3 regions of the Tardiphaga sp. 619_E2_N8_4 genome follow, and region 1 is predicted to be linked to each of the others. Evidence: predicted binding sites of a transcription regulator. Region 1 holds the regulator's gene; each other region holds the start of a gene.

Region 1 (2,265 bases):
GCCGCGATGACGGTGTGGAAGGGCGACGAGGAAATCGACGCGATCTGCACCTCGCTGTTCCGCGAACTCCTGACCTATATGATGGAAGACCCGCGTAATATTTCGTTCTGTATCCACCTGATGTTCTGCGCCAAGAATATCGAGCGGATCGGTGACCATGCCACCAATATTGCGGAAACCGTGTTCTACATGATCGAGGGCCAGCAGATCCTCGACAAGCGCCCGAAGGGCGACATGACCACATTCGCGAATACGCCGACGGTCTGAAGCATGATCCGGAAAAGTGGAAGCCAGTCTTCCGCAAGGATCATGATCTAAAGGCTTTTCGGACGTCACTGAGGATATTGACCATATGGCTGTGAATGCACGCATTCTGGTGGTGGAGGACGAGGAAGCCCTCACGACGCTTCTTCGCTACAATCTCGACGCCGAAGGCTATGATGTTGAAACCGTCGCTCGCGGCGACGATGCGGACACCCGCTTGAAGGAGCGGGTGCCGGATCTCGTGGTGCTCGACTGGATGCTGCCGGGCCTGTCCGGCATCGAACTGTGCCGCCGCTTGCGCGCACGGCCTGAAACCAAGGCATTGCCGATCATCATGCTGACGGCGCGTGGCGAAGAGAGCGAGCGCGTCCGCGGTCTCGCCACCGGTGCCGACGACTACATCGTCAAGCCGTTCTCCGTGCCGGAGCTCCTGGCCCGCGTGAAGGGCCTGCTCCGTCGTGCAGCTCCCGAGCGTCTCGCCACTGTCCTGGCGTTTGGCGACATCGAACTCGACCGTGACAAGCGCCGCGTCGTGCGCTCAAGCCGTCCGATCGATCTCGGTCCGACCGAATATCGCCTGCTGGAGTTCTTCCTGGAACATCCGGGCCGCGTGTTCAGCCGCGAGCAGTTGCTCGACAGCGTCTGGGGCCGCGACATCTATATCGACGAGCGCACCGTCGACGTGCATATCGGCCGCCTGCGCAAGCTGCTCAATCCCGCCGGTGAGCCCGATCCGATCCGCACCGTGCGCGGCGCCGGCTACGCGCTGGACGACCGGTTCGACAAGGCGGCGGAGTAGGTATCTTCCTTCTCCCCGCCTGCGGGGAGAAGGTGGCCCGGCATTGCGCAGCGACGCCGGGTCGGATGAGGGGGACTCTCCATCGGCTTCGGAGTCTGTGGAGCGGGGCCCTCACCCGACGCCCTCATGCTTCGCATGCGGACGCCGACATCTCCCCGCAAGCGGGGCGAGGTTAGAAGCCCCAAACAAAAAATGCCCGGCTCATCACCGGGCATTTTCATTTGGTTTAGATATCTTCCAGCTCAGCGCGTCGGCTTCGGCACCGCGCGGCGGCGGTCGCTGGCCGGCTGATAGGCGATGCGCGAGTGATGTGCGCAATAGGGGGCGCCGGCCAGGGCCTTGCCGCCGCAGAAATAGAAGTCCGCGCTCGACGGATCGCCGATCGGCCAATGGCAGGTGGCTTCGTTGAGTTCGACCAGCGACAGGCGCTGGCTGATCGGCACAATGTTGTCATAGGCGATCGGGTCGGGCTCGGCCTCGATCTCGTAGTTATGGGCCAATGCTGTGTTGCCGCGCGCCATCGGGCGGGCGACGCGTACCATCTGCTGCGCCGGGCGCGCCTTGCGCTGCCGCGGAGCTGCCGAGGAGGGGCTCTTGGCACGGCCGGACAGGCCGAGACGGTGCACCTTGCCGATTACGGCGTTGCGGGTCACGTTACCGAGTTCCGCAGCGATCTGGCTCGCGGAAAGGCCGCCTTCCCAGAGTTTCTTCAACTGTTCGACGCGATCGTCGGTCCATGTCATTACCGTCATCGCCGTTTTCCCTTCGTGAGCGCCGGCCTGACCGGGCAGCGCTGCGAGTTGAGACTTCAAAAATCCCTGCGGTCAGAATCCTTTAGCGCTCACCGGGCGCGAATTTCGCGTCCGGCTGTTACGCCGCACTGGATGTGTCAAAAGGATCTACCGCCGCACGAGATGTCGTATCCGACGAGGCAAAAGCTACAATATGCCGTGACTCGCGCGCAAGAGTCGGGCATGCCGCGTCCACATGCTTCTGCAAATAAAGCTGCAAAATCGGCTTTTTCTGCGACTCCGTGTGACTCGAAAGCCGCAGTGCGCGGTTGACAGTCTTCACAGCACACATAGAATAATGCCCACGTGCCGCCCGAGAAGGGCGGCACGTTTCGTTTCTAGGGTCCGTTGTTCGATTTCGCACAGTTGTCATCGACGCGGCCGCAGTCTTTTCGATCGGATCGGTTATGA
Region 2 (2,265 bases), 2.9 Mb from region 1:
ATTCGCTGAAGATGCAGCCCGACCAGGTAACGCCCTTTATCGACGCGCGTTTCAACATCAAGGGATCGCCGGAATATCCGCGCTGGCTGCGCGCCTTCGTCAGTTCGGCGCAGCTCATTTATCGCGAGCCCGTGGTCCACGAAATTCCGCTGATCGCCCTGCCGACCCTGTTCATCATGGGCGCCGACGATCACAACGCACCGGGCAAGCCGAATGCGCCGGAAGCGTTGCGGCCAAAGATGGGCCAGAACGCCGATCTGGCCAAGGCGCTGGCGGCGAAGATGCCGAACGCGAAGGCCGAGGTGCTTCCGGACGCGGGCCATATCGTGTTTCTCGATGCACCGGCCAAATTCAACGAATTGATGCTGGGCTTCCTCGCGGCGAAGTAGCAACTGCCGCGCCCTACTACGCGGATATCCCGAAACATTCATGCTGTATTCAGATCGAATCGGCTTAATCGTGCTGTGCAGCGTTGATCCCCAGCAATTTTCTTGCCCGTAAGAGTCCTGCAGCGGGTGATGCGATGCCATCATTATTCTCTGCGCCGCATCGCGGCACCATCGAGGGAGAACACGAATGAAGACGATCTTTGCGGCAGCCTTGTTTGCCGTTAGCGTCGGGGGCATCGGTGCCGCCAGCGCAATGCCTCTGGCTCCGCTGAGCACAGCCGAGACGGCTGGCGTGATCCAGGTCGCTCAGGGCTGCGGCCCCGGCTATGCCCGCGGTCCCTATGGCGGTTGTCGCCCGATGTTCCGCGGCCCGCCGCCGCGCGGCCCGGGTTACTGCCCCCCCGGCTTTTTCCGCAATCCCTACGGCCGCTGCATCCGCCGCTGGTGATCGCTGCATAATCCTGACGAAGAAGACCCCGCCTATGGCGGGGTTTTCTGTTGCCCACGAGCCGGTTACAGCCGTCACACGAAGATGACAGAATGACACTTCGCTATTCTGGAGATCGTCATGTCGCGCGCTTTGCGTCGTCTCATACTGGCCGGGCTGCTCGGCCTCTCATCGCTGACGACCGGCCGCGCCGACACCATCGCACTGCCCGAGCCGCAGCTCGGTCCGCGGCCATTCTATCTCGTCGACAAGATGAAAGACGGCCCGCTAAAGACGAAGCTGAGCACCTGCACCGGACCATTTCGCAGGAGCGATTTCTCCATCGCCCATCGCGGCGCGCCGCTGCAATTCCCCGAGCATACAAGGGAGTCCTATCTCGCTGCGGCACGCATGGGCGCAGGCGTGATCGAATGCGACGTGACTTTCACCAAGGACCGCCGGTTGGTCTGCCGGCATTCGCAATGCGACCTGCACACGACAACGAACATCCTGTCGATGCCATCGCTTGCAGCGAAGTGCACGCAACCCTTCAGCCCCGCCGATCCCGCGACCGGCAAGAAGGCGTCGGCGAAATGCTGTACCAGCGACATCACGCTGGCGGAGTTCAGGACGCTCACGGCGAAGATGGATGCCGGCAACACGACCGCGACCACCGTTGCGGAATATCAGAACGGCACGCCGCGCTGGCGCACCGACCTCTATGCCAGCTCGGGCACGCTGATGACCCACGCGGAGAGCATCGCGCTGATCAAGAGCCTCGGCGCCAAATTCACGCCCGAGCTGAAGGCGCCGGAAGTGCCGATGCCATTCGACGGCGATTACAGCCAGGAGAAATACGCGACCCAGATGCTCGACGAATATCGTGCCGCCGGCATTCCGCCTGGCGACGTATTTGCCCAGAGCTTCGATCTCAACGACATCAAGTTCTGGATCCGCACCGCGCCGGAATTCGGCGCGCAGGCGGTCTATCTCGACGGCCGCTATGAAACACCGGGTTTCGATCACATGCGCGCGGAAACGTGGAAACCGTCGATGGCCGAACTCAAGGCCGCCGGCGTCAAGATTCTCGCGCCGCCGATCTACATGCTGCTGACGCTTGATGGCACCAACAAGATCGTGCCCTCCCCTTATGCCAAGGCAGCGCGCGACGCCGGCCTCGACCTGATCACCTGGTCGCTGGAGCGCGACGGGCCACTCGCAAACGGCGGCGGTTTCTTCCATCGCTCGGTCAAACCCGCCATCGACCGCGACGGCGACACACTGACGGTGCTGGACGTGCTGGCGAGAGACGTCGGCGTGCGCGGTGTGTTTTCCGACTGGCCGGCCACGACGACGTTCTATGCGAGCTGCATGGGGCTGCGCTGACGCCGCACGCTATTTGGCGTCACTGTCGTAGATGAATTTGGGCATTTCCAGCTTCAGCCGGAT
Region 3 (2,265 bases), 220 kb from region 1:
GATTCCCCGCAAGGCGATGGAGTTCGGCGCCGAGAAGGCGCGCCTCGTCGATTGTCGCGCCCAGCTGGTCCATGAAGGCATCGCCGCGATTCAAGCCGGCGCCTTCCATGTCTCGACCGGCGGCATCGCCTATTTCAACACCACGCCGCTCGGGCGCGCCGTCACCGGCACGATGCTGGTCTCGGCCATGAAGGAAGACGGCGTCAATATCTGGGGCGATGGCTCGACCTATAAGGGCAACGATATCGAGCGGTTCTACCGCTACGGATTGCTGACCAATCCGGAGCTGAAGATCTACAAGCCCTGGCTCGACGATCAATTCATCGACGAACTGGGCGGCCGCGCCGAAATGTCGGCCTTCATGACCGCCCACGGCTTCGCCTACAAGATGAGCGCCGAGAAGGCGTATTCGACCGACAGCAACCTGCTCGGCGCAACGCACGAAGCCAAGGATCTCGAACAGCTCGACAGCGGCATCAAGATCGTCAACCCGATCATGGGCGTGCCGTTCTGGCGCGACGACTGCGCCGTCAAGGCCGAGAAGGTCGTGGTGCGGTTTGTGGATGGCCAGCCGGTTGCGCTGAACGGCCAGACCTTCACCGATCCTGTCGCGCTGTTCCTGGAGGCCAATGTGATCGGTGGCCGCCATGGCCTCGGCATGAGCGACCAGATCGAGAATCGGATCATCGAGGCGAAGAGCCGCGGCATCTACGAGGCGCCGGGCATGGCGCTGCTGCACATCGCCTATGAGCGTCTCGTGACCGGCATCCACAACGAAGACACCATCGAGCAGTATCGCATGAGCGGCATGAAGCTCGGCCGGCTGCTCTATCAGGGCCGCTGGTTCGATTCCCAGGCCTTGATGCTGCGCGAGACCGCGCAGCGCTGGGTGGCCCGCGCGATCACCGGCGAGGTGACGCTCGAGCTGCGCCGCGGCAACGACTACTCGATCCTGAACACCGAGAGCCCCAACCTGACCTATGCACCGGAGCGGCTCAGCATGGAGAAGGTCGAGGATGCGCCGTTCACGCCTGCAGACCGCATCGGCCAGCTCACCATGCGCAATCTCGACATCACCGATACCCGCGCCAAGCTGGATCTGTATTCGAAGACGGGTCTATTGAGCGCCGGTGAGGGGTCAAACATTCCGAAGCTCGAGAACGACAAGAGCTGAATTGCGCGGTGCGGCTGTGACAAGTAAGGCGGGTTAGGCGAAGCCGTAGCCCGCCGATCGTCGTTACAGCCTCGGCGGTGGATTACGCTTCGCTAATCTGCCCTACGATCTAGCGGCCGGATGTCGTCGTCACGTCATCCGGCCGTCGTATTGGAAGGACATCGCCTCACGCAGGCTCTCGCTCGGGACGTCCACCATGAGAAACACGTCGTTGCTGGCCGCGTTTGCGGCTTTTTTCATGAGCGCGCCAATCTGCGCGCAGACGATCTATCCGCTCGACCGCGCTGATATCCTCGCGGGCGCGAAATTCGACTTCAAGGTCGAGTTTCCCGAACTCGTTCAGGTCACCGACATCAAGGTGACGATCAACGGCGCCGATCAGACCGCAGCGTTCGGCAAATCCGCTGATTACATCGCGAAGGAAGACGGCAAGGATCAGTCCGCGCTGCTGCTGCGCGACGTGACGCTCGATAAAGCCGGGACTTACAAGATCGAAGTCAGCGACGGCGTACGCGGCCGCGCGGTGACGTGGAACGTCTACGATACCGGCCCGCGCAAGGCGAAGAACGTGATCCTGTTCATCGGCGACGGCATGTCGCTGGCGCATCGCGTCGGCGCACGCTTGCTGTCGAAGGGCATCACCGAAGGCAAGAGCCGCGGCAAGCTCGCCATGGACGACATGCCGCATATGGCGATGGTAGCAACGGCGGGCTCCGATTCCATCATCACCGATTCCGCGAATTCGGCCAGCGCCTATGCCACCGGCCACAAGACCGCAACCAATGCGATGGGCGTCTATGCGGATCGCACGGCGAATGTATTCGATGACCCGCAGGTCGAGACCATCACCAGCCTCGCGAAGCGCAAGCTCGATCTGGCGATCGGCATCGTCACCAATACCGAGGTCGAGGACGCGACGCCCGCCGCGATGATCGCGCATACCCGCCGCCGCGCGGCCTATGACGAGATCGTCGCGCAGTTCCTTGCGGCCAAGCCGGACGTGTTGATGGGGGGCGGCGCCGCAAATTACCTGCCGCAGGCAGCCGCCACCTCGAAGCGCAAGGATGACATCGACTATGTCGCGCGCTTCC

What was found. The regulator PhoB, encoded in region 1, activates phosphate uptake and scavenging genes when phosphate is short. The targets are predictions, from matches to a motif close to TGTCATNNANCTGTCAT.
Region 2: a site for PhoB is predicted at 911-927, ahead of AB8A23_RS17190 (glycerophosphodiester phosphodiesterase family protein). Genes of this name have one in related genera too.
Region 3: a site for PhoB is predicted at 1,307-1,323, ahead of AB8A23_RS04180 (alkaline phosphatase). Genes of this name have one in related genera too.

Annotation. Positions count from the first base shown of each region.
Region 1 is NZ_JBPWQJ010000001.1:670,523-672,787, reverse strand. It holds gene phoU (phosphate signaling complex protein PhoU) at 1-267, shown strand, start outside; gene phoB (phosphate regulon transcriptional regulator PhoB) at 359-1,063, shown strand; gene AB8A23_RS03175 (GcrA family cell cycle regulator) at 1,306-1,815, opposite strand; gene AB8A23_RS03170 (aspartate aminotransferase family protein) at 2,262-2,265, shown strand, end outside.
Region 2 is NZ_JBPWQJ010000001.1:3,584,932-3,587,196, reverse strand. It holds gene AB8A23_RS17200 (alpha/beta fold hydrolase) at 1-389, shown strand, start outside; gene AB8A23_RS17195 (GCG_CRPN prefix-to-repeats domain-containing protein) at 577-837, shown strand; gene AB8A23_RS17190 (glycerophosphodiester phosphodiesterase family protein) at 958-2,202, shown strand; gene AB8A23_RS17185 (trimeric intracellular cation channel family protein) at 2,212-2,265, opposite strand, start outside.
Region 3 is NZ_JBPWQJ010000001.1:892,665-894,929, forward strand. It holds gene argG (argininosuccinate synthase) at 1-1,174, shown strand, start outside; gene AB8A23_RS04180 (alkaline phosphatase) at 1,371-2,265, shown strand, end outside.